2 regions of the Sphaerisporangium dianthi genome follow, and region 2 is predicted to be linked to the other one. Evidence: riboswitches for the same ligand, from Rfam matches in the RefSeq annotation. Region 2 holds a riboswitch; the other holds the start of a gene.
The links. A riboswitch is a leader RNA that binds a small molecule or an ion and turns the genes downstream of it on or off. The one in region 2 is predicted to bind glycine.

Region 1 (11,745 bases), on a different contig from region 2:
CGGAGCGCTGGGCGAAAGGCGGGCGGCCGGTCAGCGGCGGACGCCGTATTCGCGGCGGATCTGCCGGGCGACCTCCTCCAGCTCGTCCCGGGTCTGCAGCAGCCGGGCCTCGGCTTCCTCGGTGCGGGCCTCGGCGGCCATGGTGCGGTTGCCGGTGCCGGCGCCGAACCCCCGCTTCACACGGGCCTTGAGCTTGAGCAGCTTCCAGTTGTCCATGAATCCCATCGTGCTTCGCCTCCTCACCCGATCAACGTTGGCCCCTGCCCACTCCCCCGCAATCGACGGTCCATGCGTGGCCGATGGCGGCGGGCAGGTCGGCGGCCGTCCGAGCCGCCGCGCGTGGGCGCGCCAACGCCTGAGACGGCGGCCGGACGGCACAAGGCGCGGGACGACAGGCGCAGGACGGGAGCGGGTCAGGAGAAGACCTTCCTTCTGAAGGCGGGGTAGCGGCGGGCGGTGCGCAGGAACGTCTTGAAGCCGAGCCTGGCCAGAGTGCCGCCGCCGACGAACTGCCTGGCCGCGCGCATGGAGTCGCGGACGGCGGCGAAGCCGTACTCGCGCATCTCGGCCTCGTAGGCGGCGATCGCCTCGACCGGGTCTCGTCCGCCGGTCAGCGCGCGGCAGAGAAGGTGAGCGTCGCGGAGGGCCGTGTTGGCGCCGACGCCGCGCATCGGAGTCATGCTGTGGACGGCGTCGCCGAGCAGCGTGATCGTGGTCGCGGGCCAGGGGCCGACGGGCACCGAGGTGCGAATCGGCAGCAGCGAGACGGTGTCGGGGTGGGACATGGTGACGAGCCTGCGCAGGTCCGGGTGCCAGGTGCTCATCAGGCCCGCCACGGTGCCGCGCAGTTCCTCACCCGGCAGTTCGGCCATGTTCCTCGGGTAGCGCTCGTTCCGCGCGGCGAACGCCCACAGGACATAGCTGCCGGTGTTGTCGTACAGGGCGCCTTCCCTGTCCGTGCCGCCGATCTCGCCGTACGGCGGCTCCGGCCCTTCCCCCAGGTCATGCGGCGCGCAGAACAGGCCCGCGCCCTTCGGCGGGATGACGCTGTTGGCCCGCTGGTACAGGCCGGGATGGATCATGTCCCGGGTGTCCGGCGTCAGCGCGAACTTGCCCGCGATGCCGATGATCCCGGTGTCGACGCGCCTGGCGTGCGGCAGGTACTGCTTCCTGACCCTGGAGTTGCCGCCGTCGGCGCCGACCACGATGTCGGCCACGTCGCTGGATCCGTCCTGGAAGAACAGGCGGGTGCGCCCGCCGGGCTCCCGCTCGTAGCGCTCGAAGGTCTTGCCGAACCGCACCACCTCCTCGAGTCCCGACAGCAGGATCTGCCTGAGGGTGATGCGGCTGACCGAGTGGTGGTCGTCGACGGGGTCGCCTGAGGGCGGCACCGGCAGCAGCAGCAGTTCCTCCAGTTGCTCGGTGAGGAAGGCCAGGCCTTGCCCGCGCGCGCCGGTGGTGGCGACGAACGTCTCCCAGAGCCGCGGGGGCAGGCAGTCGTGCAGCGCTCGCGCGCCGTTGGGGTCGATGTGGACGCGGTATCCCTGCAGCCGGTCGCCGGGGGTGCGGTCGCGTTCGTGGACGGTCACGTCGGCGCCCGCCTTGTGCAGTCCTTGTGCCAGGCAGAGGCCGCCGACGCCACCGCCGATCACCGCTATGCGAAGACTCATAAGACCGACTATCAACCGTATGGCTAATTGTGTCAACCATAAGGATGAGAAAATCACCCGCGAGGATGAGAGTGCTAGCGTGACCCCATGAGACGTGCCCCCGCCGAGCGGCAGCGCGACCCCGAGCGCACCAAAGAGCGCATCGTGCGCGCCGCCATCGAGGAGTTCGGCGCCAAAGGATTCGCCGGCGCCCGGGTGAGCGAGATCGCGGCCAGGGCGGGCGTGAACAAGCAGCTCATCTCGTACTACTTCGGCGGCAAGGAGGGCCTCTACCGCGAGCTCACCAACCGGTGGCAGAACACCGAGAGCGCCTTCGCCGACCCCGCCACCTCGCTCCCTGATCTGGCCGCGGCCTACGTTCAGGTCAACGCCCGCAACCGCGATTTCGGCAAGATGTTCATGTGGGAGGGCCTGACCGACGGCGCCGTGGCGCCGGAGCTCGCGGAAGACCTGCGGCGCGATCTGGAGGACATGCGGCGGCGCCAGGCGGACGGCGAGTTCCCCGCCGACATCGACCCCGCCTGCCTGCTCCTGGCGCTGTTCGCCGTGTCGAGCGCGGGGGTGGCCTTCCCGCATCTGGTGCGCGTCCTGTGCGAGGCCGACCCGGCTTCGCCGACCTTCACCGACCACTACGCCGAGCAGGTCAGGCGCCTGCTGACCCACCTGCACCCATGATCGCCGGCGCGCTCGCCGCGCCCGCGATCACGGGTTCGCCCACGGCCGCCCCGCCGTCTCGCCCCTCTTCGCCGCCTCGCCGGGCGTGGACGTCCCAGCGGTCCTGGGCGTCTCAGCGGTCCTGGGCGTCTCGGCCGTCCTTGCCGCCTCCGCCGTCCTTGCCGCCTCGCCGGTCCTGCCGCTCCAGACGGACGGAAGGTCGTGGCGACCCGAGACGAACTCCTGGACGGCGATCTTCGCCCTGATCACCGGGCGTCGCCAGCGGATCTCGCGGTGGACCGCCTTCGCCATCTTGGACGGCCTCGGCCGGCGGGAGCCGGGTGAGAAGAACCAGTGCGCCCAGGGCGACCCGGGACGCGCCAGGCGCACCGCGCCGACGATCAGCAGGAGCGGCAGGAACAGCCCGGCCAGCCCGGTCCAGATCTTGCCCTTGAGCAGCGTGACCACGGCGAGCACCAGGTTGAGCAGGAGCAGCAGGCCCGCCGACCACCGGCCGGCGGGCGAGGGCTCGGGCACCTCCCAGCCGAAGGGACGCAGGCCCAGCAGCAGGAGCAGCGTCACCGCTATCGCCACGAAGACCGCGTCGACCGACGTGCGTCCCTCCTCCGACCAGTAGACGTCCCGCAGGTGCAGGATGAGCGCGAACTCGTCGAGCACCAGCGCCGCGCCGACCCCGAAGACCGCGGCGGTGAACGCGTACCAGCCGGAGGACAGCTGCGCGGTGACCAGCCCGGCGACGCCGCCGAAGAGCATGAGGACCACGCCGAACACGACGTGGTGGACGTGGACGTCGCCCACGTTGACGTTGCGGAACCAGCCGACCCTGGCCCGGATCAGCCGCACGTTGGCGCGGGTGAAGACGAACGTGACGATCAGCGCCGTCAGGAAGCAGAAGAGCGGCAGCCGTCCGGTGTCGATGATCCGTTCGTGAAACCAGACTTCCACAGGCATCCCCCACTACCGATGCTACGTACGGCCCCGCGGTCGTTGATCCACCGGGCCGTGCCATCCGTCCCGTCGATTCCCTCCCCCTGTCAGACGATCGGAAAGGCGGCCCGGTGCCCTCGGCGGTGTCGCCGCTGGCGGGAGGGGGTCAGCCGCCGACCCGCTAACTCCCATTAGGCGAGGAAGGCGCGCAGCAGGGCCGCGGTGCCGTCAAGGTGCTCGACGACGGCGTGCCGCGCGGCCTCGGGGTCGCCGGCGAGGATGGCCGCGACCATCGCTGCGTGCTGCGCGGCGGCGTGGTCGATGTTGGGGCCGAGCACCGGGATGGCGTTGAGCAGGTCGGTGACCCGCAGCCGCGCGTCGGCGGCGGCCGAGGCGAGCAGCGACGACCCGGTCAGCTCGGCGATGGACAGGTGGAAGGCCGTGTCCAGCCGCCGGTAGTCGGCGGGGGCCGCGTCGTTGACGTCGGCCAGCCTGCGCTGGAGGGTCGCGCGCTGCTCCTCGGACAGGTCGGTGGCCGCCAGCACCTGGGCGGCGCCGCACTCGATCGCCATGCGGAAGGTCAGCGCGTCGTCCAGCTCGCCGGCGCCCATCAGGTTGACGGCCCGGCGCAGGTCGCCCTGACGCGGCCGCGGCGGCTCGTAGACGACGAACGCCCCGCCGTACCTGCCGCGCCGCACGTCGAGGTAGCCGGCCTCCTGGAGGGCGCGGATGGCCTCGCGCAGCGTGACCCGGCTGATCCCGAGCTGGACGGCCAGTTCGCGCTCGGCGGGGAGCTTGTCGCCGGGCGCGACGACGCCGAGCTTGATGGCCTGGAGCAGCCGTTCGACGGTCTCTTCGAAGGCGTTGCCGGCGCGGACGGGACGCAGGAGCGCGACGAGCCCGTCCATCACGTCCTCCCCAGAACCGGCCTCAATGGTTCGAGATTAGTCCATTCGGCGGCTCGGGTGCTGTCGGACCGTTGACGGGGGGCGGCCGCTGGTGCTTGCATGCCTCCAATGGTCTGTTTCCAGACCTCTGCGAGAAGGAGGCGCGGTGCTCACCGTCGACCGACTGCGTGAAGAGGTGTCCGCCGGGCGGGTCGACACCGTGCTCCTGGCCGTCGCCGACATGCAGGGACGCCTCCAGGGCAAGCGGCTGTCCGCGCGGTACTTCCTGGAGGAGGTCCTGCACCACGCCGCGGAAGGATGCAACTACCTCCTCGCCGTGGACGTCGACATGAACACCGTCGGCGGTTACACCATGTCGTCCTGGGACCGGGGCTACGGTGACTTCGTGATGCGTCCCGACCTGTCCACGCTGCGCAAGGTGCCGTGGCAGGAGGGCACGGCCATGCTCATGGCCGATCTGGTGTGGGAGGACGGCGCCGACGTCGCCGCCTCGCCGCGGCAGATCCTGCGCGGGCAGACGGCCCGGCTGGCCGAGCGCGGCTGGGCCGCGTACGTGGGCACCGAGCTCGAGTTCGTCGTCTACAACGACAGCTACGAGAGCGCCTGGTCCAAGGCGTACCGCGACCTGACCCCGGCGAACCAGTACAACGTCGACTACTCCCTGCTCGGCGGCGCGCGCGTCGAGCCCCTGCTGCGCCGCATCAGGCTCGGCATGGAGGGCGCGGGCATGTACGTCGAGTCGGCCAAGGGCGAGTGCAACCTCGGACAGCACGAGATCGCCTTCCGGTTCGCCGAGGCGCTCACCACCTGCGACAACCACTCGATCTACAAGAACGGCGCCAAGGAGATCGCCGCCCAGGAGGGCATGGCGGTCACCTTCATGGCCAAGCCGAACCAGCGCGAGGGCAACTCCTGCCACATCCACATCTCTCTGCGCGGCGACGACGGCGAGCCGGTCATGGCCGGCGACGGGCCGCACGGGCTGTCCCGGCTCGGCGAGCACTTCATCGCCGGGCAGCTCGCCGCGATGCGCGAGCTGACGCTGCTCTTCGCGCCCAACGTGAACTCCTACAAGCGCTACGTGCCCGGCAGCTTCGCCCCGACGGCGGTCAAATGGGGCGTGGACAACCGCACCTGCTCCCTGCGCCTGGTCGGGCACGGGCCGTCGCTGCGCGTGGAGAACCGCGTGCCCGGCGGCGATGTCAACCCCTACCTGGCCGTCTCGGGCCTCATCGCGGCGGGGCTGTACGGCATCGAGCACGAGCTGCCGCTGGAGGAGGCCTACGCTGGCAACGCCTACGCCGCCGGCGCCGCGACCGTGCCCACCACCCTGCGGGACGCGCTGGTCCTGTGGGAGGGGTCGAAGATCGCCCGGGACGCGCTCGGGGAGCAGGTCGTCGAGCACTACGCCAACAACGCCCGGGTCGAGCTGGCCGCCTTCGACGCGGCCGTCACCGACTGGGAGCTGTTCCGCGGTTTCGAGCGGATGTGAAATGAAGATCATCAACCCTGCCACCGAGGACGTGCTCGCCGATGTCGAGCTCGCCGACCTGGCCGAGACCGACCGCGTGGTGGAGCGCGCCAGGAAGGCGTTCCCCGCCTGGCGGGAGGTCTCCCCCGGCGATCGCGCCCGGCTGCTGCGTCGCTTCGCCGACCTGGTCGACAGGCACGGCGACGAACTGGCCTCGCTGGAGCTGGCCAACGCCGGCCACCTGATCGGCAACGCCCGCTGGGAGGCGGGCAACGTCCGCGACGTCCTGCACTTCTACGCGGGGGCGCCTGAACGCAATCACGGCAAGCAGATCCCGGTGCCGGGCGGAGTGGACATCACCTTCGCCGAGCCGCTCGGGGTCGTCGGCGTGATCGTGCCGTGGAACTTCCCCATGGTCATCATGACCTGGGGTGCGGCCCCGGCGCTGGCGGCGGGCAACACCGTCATCGTCAAACCCGCCGAATGGACTCCGCTGACGGCTTTGAGGCTGGCCGAGCTGGCTCTCGAAGCGGGCCTCCCCGAGGGGGTGCTCCAGGTCCTGCCTGGAGCAGGGGAGGTCGCGGGGGCCCGGCTCGTGCGGCACCCGGGCGTCAACAAGATCGTCTTCACCGGGTCGACCGAGGTGGGCAAGCTCATCGCCGGCAGGGCGGCCGAGCAGGTCAAGCGGGTCACGCTGGAGCTCGGCGGCAAGAGCGCCAACGTGGTCTTCGCGGACGCCGACCTGGAGCGGGCCGCGGCGACCGCGCCCTCGGCGGTCTTCGACAACAGCGGCCAGGACTGCTGCGCGCGCTCGCGCATCCTGGTGGAGCGGCCGGTGTTCGACGAGTTCCTCGACCGGCTGATCACGACGGTCGGCGGGCTCACCGTGGGCGACCCGCGCGACCCCGGCACCGACATGGGGCCGCTGATCAGCGCCGGCCATCGTGAACGGGTGGCCTCGTTCGTGACCGGCGTCCCGCGCTTCCAGGGGACGTGCCCGGCCGGCAAGGGCTTCTGGTACCCGCCGACGGTGCTCACGCACGACTCGCTGGACGAGCGCGCGTTCACCGAGGAGATCTTCGGGCCCGTGGTCAGCGTCGTCCCGTTCGACGGCGAGGCGGAGGCCGTCCAGATCGCCAACGACACCGCGTACGGGCTTTCCGGGTCGATCTGGACCCGGGACGTGGGCCGCGCCCTCCGCATGGCCCGCGCCATCGAGGCCGGCAACCTGTCGGTCAACTCGCACTCGTCGGTCCGCTACTGGACCCCCTTCGGCGGCTTCAAGCAGTCGGGACTCGGCCGCGAGCTGGGCCCGGACGCGCTCGCCGCCTTCACCGAGACCAAGAACGTCTTCATCGCCCACTGACTCCTCCGGCGCCGGAGGCGACATCGGGGAATCCACCACTCAGGGAGTTCGTCACCATGCAACGTCTGCACGACCGCGTCGCCGTCATCACGGGTGCGGCGGGGGGCATCGGCCTCGCCACGGCCCGCCGCTTCGCCGAGGAGGGCGCGAAGGTCGTGTGCGCCGACCTCGACGAGGAGGGCGGCGCGAAGATCGCGGAAGAGGTCGGGGGGATCTTCGTCCGCACCGATGTGACCAGCGAGGACGACGTCGCCCGGATGTTCGGCACGGCCTTCGACACCTACGGGAGCGTCGACGTCGCCTTCAACAACGCCGGCATCTCCCCGCCCGACGACGACTCCATCCTGACCACGGGCATGGACGCCTGGCGGCGGGTTCAGGACGTCAACCTGACCAGCGTGTACCTCTGCTGCAAGCACGCCATCCCGTACATGCGGCGGCAGGGCAAGGGGTCGATCATCAACACCGCGTCGTTCGTGGCCGTGATGGGCTCGGCGACCTCCCAGATCTCCTACACCGCCTCCAAGGGCGGCGTGCTCGCGATGTCCCGCGAGCTGGGCGTGCAGTTCGCGCGCGAGGGCATCCGGGTCAACGCGCTGTGCCCGGGGCCGGTGAACACGCCGCTGCTGCGTGAGCTGTTCGCCAAGGACCCCGAGCGGGCTCAGCGGCGTCTGGTGCACATCCCGCTGGGCCGGTTCGCCGAGGCCTCCGAGATCGCCGCCGCCGCCGCGTTCCTGGCCTCCGACGACGCGAGCTTCATCACCGGCGCGGAGTTCCTGGTGGACGGCGGCATCTCCGGCGCCTACGTGACCCCGCTGTAGCCTGGCGCCCATGTCGCGACCCGTCATCGGCATCACCTGCTACGTCGAGCCCGCCGCCTTCACGGTCTGGCGGACGCCGGCGGCGCTGCTGCCGTACACCTACGTCGAGCACGTCGTGCGGGCGGGAGGCCAGCCGGTCATCCTGCCCCCGGCGGGCGACCCGGCGCCGCTGGCCGGGCGGCTCGACGGCCTGATCGTGGCGGGAGGCGGCGACGTCGACCCGGCCAGATACGGCGAGCGGCCGCACCAGCAGACCGGCTATATCCGGCAATTTCGTGATGAGGCGGAGTTCGAGCTGGTCGGCGCCGCGCTGGAAGAGGGGATGCCGCTGCTCGGCGTGTGCCGGGGCATGCAGGTCCTGAACGTCCACCTCGGCGGTACCTTGCACCAGCACCTTCCCGACGTGGTCGGCCACGGCGGCCACTCCCCCGCGCCGGGCGAGTTCGGCCACCTGCCGGTGCGCCCGGCGCCGGGCACCGTCCTTTCCAAGGTGCTGGGCGAGGACGAGATCGACGCGGCGCACTACCACCACCAGGCCGTCGACCGGCTCGGCGACGGCCTCACCGTGTCGGCGACCTGCGACGACGGCACCGTGGAGGCCGTGGAGCTGACCGGCCACCCCTTCGCGCTGGCCGTGCAGTGGCACCCCGAGGCGGGCGAGGAAGGTCACCTGTTCGAGGCGCTCGTCGCCGCCGCGACGGCGGGCGACCGGCATTGGTAGGGTGTGCGAGAACACCGGTGATCCCGTGCGGGAGAGCGTCCTGACATCCGGTCAGGACCCCTGAAGGAGCAAGTCCTCCCCGCGAACCTCACAAGGCAAAGGACCGCGCGGGCCAGGTGATCTCTGGAAAGCAGGCTTCTCCACGGAGCCTCGCCGAAGGTGAAAGTCCGGTAAAACCCGGGCGAAACTCTCAGGCACCGATGACAGAGGGGGAGGATGCTCTCATCCAACCCTGTCTGAGGTGCGCATCATGTCCCGACCAACACCGCTCCGCGAGGTGCACGAGAGCCTCGGCGCGACGCTCACCGACTTCGCCGGCTGGCTGATGCCGCTCCGCTACGGCAGCGAGTCCGCCGAGCACAACGCGGTGCGCACGGCCGCCGGGCTGTTCGACCTCTCCCACATGGGCGAGATCTTCGTCACCGGCCCGCAGGCCGGCGAGGCGCTGGACTACGCGCTGGTGGGCAACCTGTCGGCACTGGAGCCCGGCCGGGCCCGCTACACCATGATCTGCGCCCCCAACGGGGGCGTCCTCGACGACCTGATCGTCTACCGCCTGGCCGCCGAGGAGTTCCTCGTCGTGGCCAACGCCTCCAACTACGAGCTGGTGGCCGCCGAACTCGCCCAGCGCGCCGAGGGATTCCAGGCCGGCGTCCGCGACCGCTCCGCCGAGTACGCGCTGATCGCCGTACAGGGGCCACACGCCCAAGAGATCCTCAGCACCCTCACCGACGCCGACCTGCCCGGGCTGAAGTACTACGCGGGCCTGCCGGGCACCGTCGCCGGCGTCGAGGCGCTCATCGCCCGCACCGGCTACACCGGCGAGGACGGCTTCGAGCTGTTCGTCGCCGCCGGCGACGCCGTGCCGCTGTGGCAGGAGCTCACCAAGGCGGGCGACTCCTACGGCCTGCGCCCCGCCGGGCTGTCCGCCCGCGACACCCTGCGCCTGGAGGCCGGCATGCCGCTGTACGGCAACGAGCTGGACGCCGGGCTGACCCCCTTCGACGCCGGCCTCGGCCGCGTCGTGCGGTTCGACAAGGCCGGCGACTTCGTCGGCCGCGCGGCGCTCGCGCCGCTCAAGGACGTCCCTCCGCGACGGCGCCTCACCGGCCTGGTCGCGCGGGGCCGCCGAGTGCCGCGCCACGGCTACCCTGTGGTGCTGCTGACTGACGGCACCGTCGTTGGAGAGGTCACCAGCGGCGCACCCTCGCAGTCTCTCGGCAAGCCGATCGCGATGGCCTACGTGGACACCAACGTGTCCGAGGGCCTGGCGGTCGACATCCGTGGTAGCCATGAACCGGTCGACGTGATTGACCTGCCTTTTTACCGGAGGAGCAAGTGAGCAGCATTCCCGAGGAGCTCAGCTACACCAAGGAGCACGAGTGGGTGGCCGGTCTCGACGACGGCCTCACCGTGACCGTGGGCATCACGGCGTTCGCCGCCGAGGCGCTGGGCGACGTGGTCTTCGTCCAGCTGCCGGAGGCGGGCGGCACCGTCGAGGCGGGCGACGCCGTGGGCGAGGTCGAGTCCACCAAGTCCGTCAGTGACATCTACGCGCCGGTCGCCGGCGAGGTCGTCGAGGTCAACCAGACCGTCGTGGACGACCCCTCGCTGGTCAACTCCGACCCCTACGGCGACGGCTGGCTGTTCCGCGTCCGCGTTGAGGGCACCCCCGAGGAGCTCCTCACCGCCGAGGAGTACACCACCTTCACGACCTCCGATTCCTGACCTTTCCTCGTCCGTCCCGACCACCGTCGCCGGCCGGCCGCCCGACCGGCCGGCGCACGCGAATGCGCACAGATGCGTAGCCCGCGTTCGTCCGGGCATTTCCCGCTTGACACGTTCCCAAGGACGGAAGATCAATGGCGATCAGCGTCTTCGACCTGTTCAAGATCGGCATCGGGCCGTCCAGCTCGCACACCGGCGGCCCGATGGCGGCCGCCCACAAGTTCGCCCGAGGCCTGCACCAGGACGGGCTCCTGGAGAAGACCGCCCGGGTCGAGGTCATCCTGTACGGCTCGCTCGGCCTCACCGGCAAGGGGCACGGCAGCGACAAGGCGGTGCTGCTCGGCCTGTCCGGCGAGAAACCCGAGCTGGTCGACGTGGACACCGTCGATGACCGGCTCGCGCGCATGCGCGCCTCCGGCACCGTCCAGCTGTACGGCACGCGCGAGATCCCGTTCGTCATCGGCGAGCACCTGGTGTTCGAGCGCAAGATCTCGCTGCCGCACCACCCCAACGGCATGCGGTTCACCGCCTTCACCGCCGAAGGAGAGCCGGTCCGCGAGAAGGTCTACTACTCGGTGGGCGGCGGATTCGTGGTGGACGAGAACGCCACCGGCGCCGACCGCATCAAGCAGGACGACACCGAGCTGCCGTACCCGTTCACCACGGGGGCCGAGCTCCTGCGCCACTGCTCCGAGACCGGGCTGTCGATCTCGGGGCTCATGCTGGAGAACGAGAAGGCCTTCGGCCGCACCGAGGCGCAGATCAGAGCAGATCTGCTGAACCTCTGGAGCGTCATGTCCGAGTGCGTGCGCCGGGGCACCGCCAAGGAGGGCGTGCTCCCCGGCGGCCTGAAGGTCAAGCGGCGCGCGAACCAGATGCTCAGGCGCCTGCAGAGCGAGGCCCCCGAGAAGGACCCCCTCCAGGCGATGGACTGGGTCACCCTGTTCGCCCTCGCCGTGAACGAGGAGAACGCCGCCGGCGGCCGCGTCGTCACCGCCCCGACCAACGGCGCCGCCGGCATCATCCCCGCCGTGCTGACGTACTACGACCGGTTCACGCCCCAGTCCGACGACGACGGGGTCGTGCGCTTCCTGCTCACGGCCGGCGCGATCGGCGTGCTCTTCAAGGAGAACGCCTCCATCTCCGGCGCCGAGGTCGGCTGCCAGGGCGAGGTGGGCTCGGCCTGCTCGATGGCCGCCGCGGGCCTGACCGAGGCGCTCGGCGGCACCCCCGAACAGGTCGAGAACGCCGCCGAGATCGGCATCGAGCACAACCTGGGCCTCACCTGCGACCCGATCGGCGGCCTGGTGCAGATCCCCTGCATCGAGCGCAACGCGGTCGCCTCCATCAAGGCCATCACCGCCGCCCGCATCGCCCTGCGCGGCGACGGCCGCCACTTCGTGGCCCTCGACAAGGCCATCAAGACCATGCGCGACACCGGACGCGACATGCTCGACA
Region 2 (11,745 bases):
AGTAGAACGGCGTTCGGTCCGCAGGCGAGGACCGCGCCTGGAAAGGCGGCCAACGGGCGCTGACGGCGCGTCCCGGCCCCGCGTCCGCGCCGCCCGCGAGGGACGCCGGCGCCTCGCGGGGCCGCGGGCGTCAGCGGCGCGGCCGGCGCGCGTGGTAGACGAAGGCGGGCGGCACGTTGCCCCACACGGTGCGGCTCGGCACGACCTCCTCGAACGCCTCCAGCAACCGGCGGCGGAAGCGGATGGCGGGCGGCAGCGTGCGGGCGTGCACGTAGGCGAAGGTGGTGAAGGCCCCGTCGGGGGCGAGGATCTCGGTGATCGCGCCGAGCAGCCTGTCCTGCAGCACGGCGGGGAAGGCCGCCCACGGCAGCCCGCTGATCACCGCGTCGGCCCGGCCGAGGCCGTGCTCGGCCAGCAACCGGGGGAGGTTCACCGCGTCGGCCACGATGACCCTCGCCCCTGGGTGACGCTCGGTCAGCCGCGCCGCGAGCGCGGGGTTGATCTCGATGGCCAGATGGTGCCCCCGGCCGTTCAGGCGCCGCTGGATCTCTTCGGTGAACACGCCCGTTCCCGGGCCGAGTTCGACGATGACCGGGTCGCCGCGCTCGGGCACCGGCGCGGAGACGACCTTCGCCAGACGGCGCGAACTGGGCGCCACCGCCCCCGTGGTGCCGGGCGCCTTGACGAACTGCCCGAAGAACAGCGCTGCATCGTTGGCCATGGCACTGACATTAAAGCCCAAAACGGTCCGCTCGCTTCCGCCGTCCGGCCGATCTCGTGGTCCCCAGGAGGATGCCATGTCCACCTTGAGGAGGATGCCGTCTTCGCCGGAAATATGGCCATTTGGCCGCTCTCGTGGCGCGCGGGCCCGGCTCTCCCACGATAGGGCCACCGCGCCCGTCCCGGAGACGCCGCCGGCCCGGCTCGCCCTCGCCGTCGTCCGCGGCCGTGCCCGGGTAGGGTCGGCACCAGGTTCACGAGGGGAGTCACGGGTGAAATCGGCGGAGGACCGCATCTGGACGGTTCCGAACATCCTGAGCATGCTGCGGCTGCTCGGCGTGCCGGTCTTCCTGTGGCTCGTGCTCGGACCCAAGGCCGACGGCTGGGCGCTGGTCCTGCTCATGCTCGCCGGCGTCTCCGACTGGCTGGACGGCAAGCTCGCCAGGGCCTGGAACCAGACCAGCAGGCTCGGGCGGCTGCTCGACCCGGTCGCCGACCGCCTGTACATCCTGGCGACGCTGATCGGCCTGACCCTGCGCGAGGTGATGCCCTGGTGGCTCACCGCGCTGATCATCGGCAGGGACGTGGTGCTCATGCTCGGCGTGCCCGTCCTGCGCAGGTACGGCTTCGGCCCCGCGCTGCCGGTCCACTTCCTGGGCAAGGCGGCCACCGCCTGCCTGCTCTACGCCTTCCCGCTGCTGTTCCTGGCCTCCCACGAAGGCTGGTACGCCGACGTGGCCCGGATCCTGGGGTGGGCCTTTGCCATCTGGGGAACAGGTCTGTATTGGTGGGCGGGGGCGCTGTACGTGGTTCAAGGGCGCCGGCTCATCGGAGGGGCGAGCCGGGCATGAGCGGTCGCGGGACACGCCCCGGCGGGGTCCCGGCGGCGAATGCCCGCGCGAGCGTGACCGTGTGCCCACCGTGACGAGACAGGCGGAGGGTGATCTGTGAAGGCCGTCGTGATGGCGGGCGGGGAGGGCACTCGGCTACGGCCGATGACCGCCAACCAGCCCAAGCCCCTGCTCCCCGTGGTCAACCGGCCGATCATGGAGCACGTGCTCCGGCTGCTGAGGCGGCACGGCTTCACCGAGACCGTCGTCACCGTGCAGTTCCTCGCCGCACTGGTGCGCAACTACTTCGGCGACGGCGACGAGCTCGGCATGAGCCTGCACTACGCCACCGAGGAGGTTCCCCTCGGCACCGCCGGCAGCGTCAAGAACGCCGCCGACAAACTGCGCGACGAGCGTTTCCTCGTCATCTCCGGCGACGCGCTGACCGACATCGACCTCACCGACATGATCAGGTTCCACGAGGAGAACGGCGCCCTGGTCACCATCGGCCTCAAGCGGGTCCCGAACCCGCTGGAGTTCGGCATCATCATCGTCGACGAGCAGGGCAGGGTGCAGCGCTTCCTGGAGAAGCCCACCTGGGGCCAGGTGTTCTCCGACACCGTGAACACCGGCGTCTACGTGATGGAGCCCGAGGTCCTCGACGAGGTCGCCCCCGGGGTGCCGGTCGACTGGTCGGGCGACGTGTTCCCCAAGATGCTCGCCCGCGGCGCCCCGCTGTACGGCTACGTCGCGAGCGGCTACTGGGAGGACGTCGGCACCCACGAGAGCTACCTCAAGGCCCAGGCCGACGCCCTGTCGGGCCGGGTGCGGCTGGACGCCGACGGGTTCGAGCTCTCCCCGGGCGTCTGGGTGGCCGAGGGCGCCTCGGTCGACCCCGACGCCGTCTTGAAGGGCCCGCTGTACATCGGCGGCTACGCCAAGGTCGAGGCAGGGGCCGAGCTGCGCGAGTACACCGTGCTCGGCGACAACGTCGTGGTCAAGGAAGGGGCCTTCCTGCACCGCGCCGTCGTCCACGACAACGTCTACATCGGGCCGAGCGCCCACCTGCGCGGCTGCGTGATCGGCAAGAACACCGACGTGATGACCGGCGCGCGCATCGAGGAGAACGCCATCGTCGGCGACGAGTGCGTCATCGAGGCCGAGGCCTACGTCTCCTCCGGCGTCAAGATCTACCCGTTCAAGACGATCGAGGCCGGCGCGGTGGTCAACACCAGCGTCATCTGGGAGTCGCGCGGCCAGCGCAGCCTGTTCGGGCCGCGCGGGGTCTCCGGCCTGGTCAACGTCGAGATCACCCCCGAGCTGTGCGTGCGCCTGGCCAGCGCCTACGCCACCACCCTGAAGAAGGGCGCGTCGGTCATCACCTCGCGCGACTCCTCGCGGGCCGCCCGGGCGCTCAAACGGGCCGTGATCAGCGCGCTCACCGCCAGCGCGATCAACGTGCTCGACCTGGAGGCCGCGCCGCTGCCGGTCGCCCGCTTCCACACCTCCAACGAGACCGCCTCGGGCGGCATCGCGCTGCGCACCACCCCGGGCGACCCGCAGAGCGTCGACATCATCTTCATGGACGAGAACGGCGCCGACCTCTCCCAGGGCGCCCAGCGCAAGCTGGAGCGCGTCTTCTCCCGCCAGGAGTTCCGGCGCGCCTTCCCCGGCGAGATCGCCGAGCTGAGCTTCCCGGCCCGCGCCGTCGAGGACTACACCCGCGAGCTGCTGCGCTGGGTGGACATGTCGGGTGTGCGGGACGCCGAGATGAAGGTCGTCATCGACTGCGCCGGCGGCACCTCCTCGCTCGTGCTGCCCAGCCTGCTCGGGCGGATCGGCGTCGACGTGCTCACGGTGAACAACAGGCTGGACGACGCCTCGCCGACCGAGACGCTGGCCGAGAGGCGCAGAGACCTGCAGCGCCTGGCCGAGCTGGTGGCCTCCTCACGGGCCGCCTTCGGCGTGCGCTTCGATCCGGTGGGCGAGCGCATCTCGCTGGTCGACGAGATGGGCCAGCTGATCAGCGAGGAGCGCGCGCAACTCGTCGTGCTGGACCTGGTCGCCGCCGAGCGGCGCGGCGGGCGGGTCGCGCTGCCGGTGACCACCACCCGCGTGGCCGAGCAGGTGTGCCGCTTCCACGGCGCCCAGGTGCAGTGGACCTCCACGGCGCTGGACGCCCTCACCACCGCCGCCGCCGACCCCGAGCTGATCTTCGCGGCCGACGGGCGCGGCGGGTTCATCGTCCCTGAGTTCGCCCCGACGGTGGACGGCCTGGCCGCGTTCCTGCGCCTTCTCGGCCTGGTGGCCCGCACCCGCCTGTCGCTCAGCCAGATCGACGCCCGCATCCCGCAGGCCAAGATGCTCAAGCGCACCGTGCCGACGCCGTGGGCGGCCAAGGGGGCGGTCATGCGCTCGGTGGTGGAGGCCGCCGACGGCTACAGCCTGGACACCACCGACGGCGTGCGAGTGGTGGAAGAGGACGGCGGCTGGGCCCTCATCCTGCCCGACCCCATCGAGGCGGTGACCCATCTGTGGGCGGAGGGGGAGGACCTGGACGTCGCCCAGAGCCTCCTCGAACGCTGGGCCCGCGTCGTGGAGCACGCCGTCGGCACCTGAGAGCGATGTTCCTCCGTGAAACGCCCGATTCCGGCCACATCTGAACGGCGCGGCGCATGGACCGGAGGGCTGCCCGGGCGGTAACTTTGGACCGGCGCGGCGAGCCGAGTCGGAGGGGAGCGAGGGGCGAGCGCCGTCAGTCACAAGCGAGCCCCCCGCCGGCGAGACCCGAGCGAGCCTGCGCCAGCAGCATGTCCGAACCCACGAGGCTGCCCTCATCTTGACCTTTGCGACTCATCAGCGTAAGTTGCGGCATTCGCAGTCTGAGCAATCATGAGAAGCGAAGAACCGAGGCACGCCGCCCAGAGCACCGTCGCCGCGACTTCGCGGTAGGAGGCCGAGCCGATCGATGCCGAGCGTCTACTGCACTCAGTGCGGGAATGCCAACCCTGAGGACGCCCGTTTCTGCTCGCGGTGCGGGTCGCCGCTGAGCCGCGTCGAGAACACGCCGGGGGACACCACCTCCACGATCTCCCTGAGCGGGATCGAGGCGATGGACGGCGAGGCGACGGGGCAGACGCTCATTCCCGATCGGGCGGCGGTCGAGCAACTGCCGCCGGGCACGGCCTTGCTGGTGGTGATGCGCGGGCCGAACGCCGGGAGCCGCTTCCTGCTCGACAGCGACCTCACTACGGCGGGCCGCCATCCCGAGAGCGACATCTTCCTGGACGACGTGACCGTGTCGCGCAGGCACGCCGAGTTCTACCGGCGGGGCGACTACTTCACCGCCAGGGACGTCGGCAGCCTCAACGGCACCTACGTGAACAGAGAGCGCATCGAGGAGCTGCCCCTGTCGGGCGGCGACGAAGTCCAGATCGGCAAGTTCCGGCTGGTGTTCCTCACGCGTGGGTGAGGAGGAGCGGTGATGAGCGCGCAGGCGGCCAGGGCGTTCATGAGCATCGGGGAGGTCCTCGAGGTCCTGCGGGCCGACTTCCCCGACGTCACCGTCTCCAAGATCCGCTTCCTGGAGGGCGAGGGGCTCATCGAGCCCCAGCGCTCCCCATCGGGTTACCGCAAGTTCACCCACGCCGACGTCGAGCGCCTGCGCTACATCCTCACCGCCCAGCGCGACCGCTATCTGCCGCTGCGTGTGATCAAGGACCATCTGGACACCGCCGAGCACGACGGCGCGGGCGGCGTGACCCGCCCCCGCGCCGTGGGCGCCGAGCCGCCCGAGGTGCGGCTCAGCCGCGCCGAGCTGCTGGCCGCCGCCGGGCTCGACGAGGAGACCCTCGCCGAGCTGGAGGACTACGGCCTGCTCACCCCGGTCGCCCGGTGGTACGACGCCGAGGCCCTGACCGTGGCCCGCGCCTCGGGCGCCCTGGCCAGGTTCGGCCTGCACCCCCGGCATCTGCGGGTGCTCAAGGCCGCCGCCGAGCGGGAGGCCGGGCTCGTCGAACAGGCCGTCGCGCCGCTGCTGCGCCGCCGCGCGCCGGGCGCCGCGGGCCGCGCCGAGGAGGCCGCCAGAGAGCTGTCCGGCCAGCTCCAGGACCTGCACGCCGCCCTGGTCCGTACCGGCCTGCGGGGCATTCTGGGCCGCTGACGGAGCCGCCCGGACATTTCGGGGTGCGGGGATGTTACGTTGAATTTTGCGGCGATGGTCACGCCGCGAGCCGAGAGCCGCGAGGTAACGGGCCCGAGCGGGCCGGCGACCCGATGAGACGGAGCAGCCTGTGTTGCAGATGGAGGTCGTGGGGGTCCGCGTCGAGATGCCCTCCAACCAGCCCATAGTCCTGCTCAAGGAGGCCAAGGGCGAGCGATACCTGCCGATCTGGATTGGGATGACCGAGGCCACGGCCATCGCGCTGGCACAGGCGGAGGAGCCGCCCCCCCGGCCGCTCACGCACGACTTGTTCAAGGACGTCATCGAAGCCCTCGGCGTGCGGCTGCAGGCGGTCAACATCGTCGCGCTGCGTGACGGGATCTTCTTCGCCGACCTGGTGTTCTCCAACGGGGTGGAGGTGAGCGCGCGGCCGTCGGACTCGATCGCGCTGGCGCTGCGCACCGGGGCCAGCATCTTCGCGAGCGAGGACGTCGTGCGCGAGGCCGGTGTGATCATCCCCGACGACCAGGAGGACGAGGTCGAGAAGTTCCGCGAGTTCCTTGACACGATCACGCCCGAGGACTTCGGCCGTGCGGGTTAGCCATTTCGGGCATTTACGCTTCACGACGCGCCGGGCGGGATCGTTGACTGAGCATCGCGCCAGTCCTACGGTGCAAGGGAACTCACGGTTGTAATTCACGAACCCCCAGATCAGGCCGTGGGATGAGAGGAAGCCGGAGGTCCGCAGTGGCGGTCAGCAGCGGCGAGGGTAAGACGGCCGGCCAGCACGATCCAGCCAAGCGCGAGTCCGCGCGGGAACGCGCGGGCGAGCAGGGCCTGCTGTTCGACGAGCGGCCGGCGTCTCTGCCCGCCGACGTCGGATACCGCGGCCCGACGGCGTGCTCGGCGGCCGGCATCACCTACCGTCAGCTCGACTATTGGGCGCGCACCCAGCTCGTCGAGCCGTCGGTGCGCGCGGCGCAGGGGTCCGGGTCCCAGCGGCTCTACAGCTTCCGCGACATCCTCGTGCTCAAGGTGGTCAAGCGCCTGCTCGACACCGGAGTCTCGCTCCAGCAGATACGCACCGCGGTGCAGCACCTGCGCGAGCGCGGCGTCAACGACCTGGCGCAGATCACCTTGATGAGCGACGGGGTGAGCGTCTACGAGTGCACCTCGGCCGACGAGGTCATCGACCTGCTGGAGGGCGGCCAGGGCGTGTTCGGCATCGCCCTCGGCGGAGTGTGGCGCGAGGTCGAGGGCTCCCTGGCGGAGCTGCCGGGGGAACGCGCGGAGCCGGTCGGCCGTGACTCTTCGGAGGACCACCCAGGTGACGAACTGGCCAAGCGCAGGAAGGCCCGCAAGACGGGCTGATCCCGGACAGGCGTCTCCCCCTCAGCGGAGGGCCGGGGACTGCCGCACGCCCATTTCTGAAGATCTACGGGGCCGCATGGGATGGCTACATACCCCTCCTACAGGGATAAAACCCGGCAAAGACGAAATGTAGGGGTAACTCCCTACTCGGGGCGGGACGGTACGATTGCCGGGAAAGGCTGTTGACCCTGTGCGGGAGAGACCTGGGCACGGGCCGGCTGCGCACCCCGTGCGACGCCGGTGAGTGACCCCGGCGCCGAAGGAGCAACCTCCCCGGAATCTCTCAGGCTCACGTACCGCACAGGTGAGGCGACTCTGGAAAGTAGGCGTGCCCGCCAGGCGTGTCTCACCGACGGTGCAAATCCCCCGTGCAGGGATGAAGCTCTCAGGTCGCGATGAGGATGTCGCGCTGACAGAGGGGGAGATCCGGCATACGCGCGCGCTCAGCGCCGGTCTCTACCCCTTGTAGGAGGGCCCCATGACCGATCGGTCACCGCTTCGCGACCTCTTCGCACCGCCCTTCGCCACCCGGCACATCGGCCCCTCGGACGCCGACCAGGCCCGCATGCTGGAGGCCGTGGGCTACGCCTCGGTGGCCGACCTGATCGCCGTGGCCGTACCCGGCGCGATCCGCTCAGGCGAGCCGCTCGAGCTGCCCGAGGCGGCGAGCGAGGAGCAGGCCATCGCCGAGCTGCGCGCCCTGGCCGCCCGCAACCAGGCGCCCACCTCGATGATCGGCCTCGGCTACAGCGACACGATCACCCCCGCCGTCATCCGGCGCAACCTGCTGGAGAACCCGGGCTGGTACACCGCCTACACCCCTTACCAGCCGGAGATCTCGCAGGGGCGCCTTGAGGCGCTGCTGAACTTCCAGACCGTCGTCGCCGACCTCACCGGCCTGGACGTCGCCGGAGCCTCCCTGCTGGACGAGGCCACCGCCGCGGCCGAGGCCATGACCTTGGCCCGCCGCGCCGGCCGCGTCAAGAGCCCGGTGTTCGTCGTGGACGCCGAGGCCCTGCCGCAGACCAAGGCCGTGCTCGCCACCCGCGCCGAGCCGCTCGGCATCGAGCTCCTCGAGGCGGACCTGACCGCCGGCCTGCCGGACGGGGAACTGTTCGGCGTGCTGGTCCAGTACCCCGGGGCCGGCGGCCGCCTCGGCGACTTCCGCGCGGTGGCCGCCGAGGCCCACGCGCGGGGCGCGCTGGTGGTCGCCGCCGCCGACCTGCTCGCCCTGACGCTCGTCGAGGCCCCCGGCACCCTGGGCGCCGACATCGCCGTCGGCTCCTCCCAGCGCTTCGGCGTCCCCTTCGGCTTCGGCGGCCCGCACGCCGCCTACATGGCCGTCCGCGAAGGGCTGCAGCGGCAGATGCCCGGCCGCCTGGTCGGGGTGTCCCAGGACGCCGACGGCCATCCGGCCCACCGGCTGGCCCTGCAGACCCGCGAGCAGCACATCCGCCGGGAGAAGGCCACCAGCAACATCTGCACCGCCCAGGTGCTGCTGGCCGTCATCGCCGGCATGTACGCCGTCTACCACGGCCCCGACGGGCTGCGGCGCATCGCCCAGCGCACCCACCGGCACGCCGCCGTGCTGGCCGCCGGGCTGCGCGAGGGAGGCGTCGAGATCGTCCACGACGAGTTCTTCGACACCGTCCTCGCCCGCGTCCCCGGCGGGGCCGCGGAGATCGTCGCGGCGGCCCTGGGCAAGGGGATCAACGTGCGGCTCGCCGACGCCGACCACGTGGGCGTGAGCTGCGACGAGAAGACCACCGGCGAGCACCTCCAGGCGGTGTGGGAGGCGTTCGGCGTGACCGGCGTCGTGCTGGAGGACGTGGACACCTCCGCCTCCGACGCGCTTCCCGCCGGGCTGCTGCGCACCACCGGCTACCTGGACCACCCGGTGTTCCACTCCCACCGCTCAGAGACCGCGATGCTGCGCTACCTGCGCAAACTCCAGGACAGGGACATCGCCCTGGACCGGTCGATGATCCCGCTCGGCTCGTGCACCATGAAGCTGAACGCAACCACCGAGATGGAGCCGATCACCTGGCCCGAGTTCGCGGGCGTGCACCCCTACGCCCCCGCCGGCCAGGTCGAGGGCTACCTGCGGCTGATCGGCGACCTCGAGGGCTGGCTGGCCGAGGTCACCGGCTACGACGCGGTCTCCCTGCAGCCCAACGCCGGCTCGCAGGGCGAGTTCGCGGGCCTGCTCGCCATCCGGGCCTACCACAAGGCCAACGGCGAGCACGAGCGCGACGTCTGCCTCATCCCCTCCTCGGCCCACGGCACCAACGCCGCCAGCGCCGTCATGGCGGGCATGCGCGTGGTGGTCGTCGCCTGCGACGAGGACGGCAACGTGGACGTCCCCGACCTCGTCGCCAAGATCGACAAGCACCGCGACCGGCTCGCGGCCATCATGGTGACCTACCCCTCCACTCACGGGGTGTACGAGGAGACCATCACCGAGATCTGCGACCTGGTGCACCGGGCGGGCGGACAGGTCTACGTCGACGGCGCCAACCTCAACGCGCTGGTCGGGCTGGCCAAGCCCGGTTCCTTCGGCGCCGACGTCTCCCACCTCAACCTGCACAAGACCTTCTGCATCCCGCACGGCGGCGGCGGCCCCGGCGTCGGCCCGGTGGCCGTCCGCTCCCACCTGGCGGCGTACCTGCCCGGCCACCCGCTGGAGGACGGCGCCGAGGGCGCGGTCGGCCCGGTCTCGGCCGCGCCGTACGGCTCGGCGGGCATCCTGCCCATCTCCTGGGCCTACATCCGCATGATGGGCGCCGAGGGCCTGAAGGCGGCCACCGAGCAGGCCATCCTGTCGGCCAACTACCTGGCACGGCGCCTGGCCCCCCACTACCCGGTGCTCTACACCGGCCGCGAGGGACTGGTCGCCCACGAGTGCATCGTCGACCTGCGTCAGATCACCAAGGAGACCGGGGTCACCGTCGACGACGTCGCCAAGCGGCTCATCGACTACGGCTTCCACGCTCCCACCATGTCGTTCCCGGTGGCCGGCACGCTGATGATCGAGCCGACCGAGAGCGAGGACCTGGCCGAGCTGGACCGCTTCGTGGACGCCATGGTCGCCATCCGCGAGGAGATCGCCAAGGTCGCCTCGGGGCGGTACGACCGGGCCGACAACCCGCTGCGGGGCGCGCCGCACACCGCGGCCTGCCTGCTGGCCGACGACTGGAAGCACCCCTACACCCGCGCCGAGGCGGCCTACCCCCTGCCGTCGCTGCGCGAGGACAAGTACTGGTCGCCGGTCCGCCGCATCGACCAGGCCTACGGCGACCGCAACCTGGTGTGCGCCTGCCCCCCGCTGGAGGCATACGAAGACTAGGCGACCAGCCTCGGCGACCCGTCTGGATCGGCATAATATGTCGCGCGCGACGGCGCGCCCGCGTCGCGAGGCCCGGGGATTCCTGACGCGGAGGAGAGGTCCCGATGGCGGCGCACGAGGTCGAGTCCGGGCGGTCGATCGACGACGCGCGAAGGCTCGCCGAGAGCGGCGAGCTGGAGGCCGCCGCCGGGATCCTCGCCGAGCTGGCGGCCGACGAGCGGGAGGCCGACCGTGCCCAGGCGGCCGTCGGCCTCGCCCTGGTGCTGGAACGGCGCGGCGACATCGCCGGGGCCAGGGCGGCCGCCCGCACCGCCCTGGCCACCGGCCACCCCGAGTACGCCGCCCAGGCGGCCTGCCACCTGGCGCGCGGGTTCGAGAAGGACGGCATGGCCGACCAGGCCCGCGCCGCCTGGCAGGCCGTGATCGGCGTCGGCACCCCCGCCTACCTGCCCGGCGCCCACCTGGCGCTGGCCCGCATCGCCGAGCACCAGGGCGACGACCTCGGGGCCGAGGCGTCCCTGCGCGCCGCGCTCGCCACCCGCGACCCGCGGGCCTGCGCGGAGGCGGCGCAGCGCCTGGCCGAGTTGCTGCTTCAGGAGGGGGAGCCGGGCGAGGCGGCCGACGTGCTCATCGACGCTCTCGACGTGCCCGAGGTGGCCGACGCCGGGCGGCTTCGCGTTCTGCTCGGCATGGCCCATCTGGACATGGCCTGCGGGGAGTTCGCCGCGGCCGCCGAGGGCGAGGGTGACGCCGACGGCGTCGCGCTGGCCGTCGAGCTGCTGGCCCGGACGCTGCCCCTGCGCGGGCGCGACGCCGACGCCGAGACGGTGTGGACCTACGGTCTCGCCCACCCCGACGAGGCCGTGGCCGCACAGGTGCGGCTGCGCCTGAACCGCGACGACCAGCCGTCCGAGCCGTAGCCCGCGCCCCGCCGGCCATGCCGTGCCGTGTCCGTCCGGGCGGACGCGGTTTGACCTTGACGCGGCGTCAACGTTTCTAATGAAGCCATGCTGATCGGTGAGCTCGCCGCGCTGGCCGGGGTCTCCACCCGCACCGTGCGCCATTACCACCACCAGGGCCTGCTGCCCGAGCCGCCGCGCCTTGCCAACGGCTACCGCGAGTACCGCCTGCGCGACGCGGTGATCCTGGCCCGCGTGCGGCGGCTGGCCGAGCTCGGCCTGTCGCTTCCCGAGATCCGCGACGCGCTGGCCGACGACCAGGGCAAGGACCTGCGCGAGGTGCTCCAGGAACTGGACGCCGACCTGGCGCGGCAGCAGGAGGCGATCGGCGCCCGCCGGGCCGGGCTCGCCGCCCTG

Region 1: another riboswitch for glycine. It lies ahead of gcvT (glycine cleavage system aminomethyltransferase GcvT); the one in region 2 lies ahead of gcvP (aminomethyl-transferring glycine dehydrogenase).

What each region holds. Positions count from the first base shown of each region.
Region 1 covers NZ_JBHSFP010000036.1:3,992-15,736, reverse strand. The annotation lists gene ACFO60_RS34135 (hypothetical protein) at 31-216, opposite strand; gene ACFO60_RS34130 (FAD-dependent oxidoreductase) at 414-1,670, opposite strand; gene ACFO60_RS34125 (TetR/AcrR family transcriptional regulator) at 1,758-2,345, shown strand; gene ACFO60_RS34120 (hypothetical protein) at 2,373-3,296, opposite strand; gene ACFO60_RS34115 (FadR/GntR family transcriptional regulator) at 3,464-4,180, opposite strand; gene ACFO60_RS34110 (glutamine synthetase family protein) at 4,326-5,672, shown strand; gene ACFO60_RS34105 (aldehyde dehydrogenase family protein) at 5,674-7,017, shown strand; gene ACFO60_RS34100 (3-oxoacyl-ACP reductase) at 7,074-7,838, shown strand; gene ACFO60_RS34095 (gamma-glutamyl-gamma-aminobutyrate hydrolase family protein) at 7,849-8,559, shown strand; glycine riboswitch at 8,578-8,675, shown strand; glycine riboswitch at 8,676-8,776, shown strand; gene gcvT (glycine cleavage system aminomethyltransferase GcvT) at 8,810-9,901, shown strand; gene gcvH (glycine cleavage system protein GcvH) at 9,898-10,287, shown strand; gene ACFO60_RS34080 (L-serine ammonia-lyase) at 10,422-11,745, shown strand, end outside.
Region 2 covers NZ_JBHSFP010000025.1:57,406-69,150, reverse strand. The annotation lists gene ACFO60_RS28765 (class I SAM-dependent methyltransferase) at 131-721, opposite strand; gene ACFO60_RS28760 (CDP-alcohol phosphatidyltransferase family protein) at 993-1,571, shown strand; gene ACFO60_RS28755 (sugar phosphate nucleotidyltransferase) at 1,668-4,169, shown strand; gene ACFO60_RS28750 (FHA domain-containing protein) at 4,519-5,022, shown strand; gene ftsR (transcriptional regulator FtsR) at 5,035-5,712, shown strand; gene ACFO60_RS28740 (bifunctional nuclease family protein) at 5,843-6,313, shown strand; gene ACFO60_RS28735 (MerR family transcriptional regulator) at 6,460-7,083, shown strand; glycine riboswitch at 7,267-7,392, shown strand; gene gcvP (aminomethyl-transferring glycine dehydrogenase) at 7,562-10,429, shown strand; gene ACFO60_RS28725 (tetratricopeptide repeat protein) at 10,534-11,349, shown strand; gene ACFO60_RS28720 (MerR family transcriptional regulator) at 11,437-11,745, shown strand, end outside.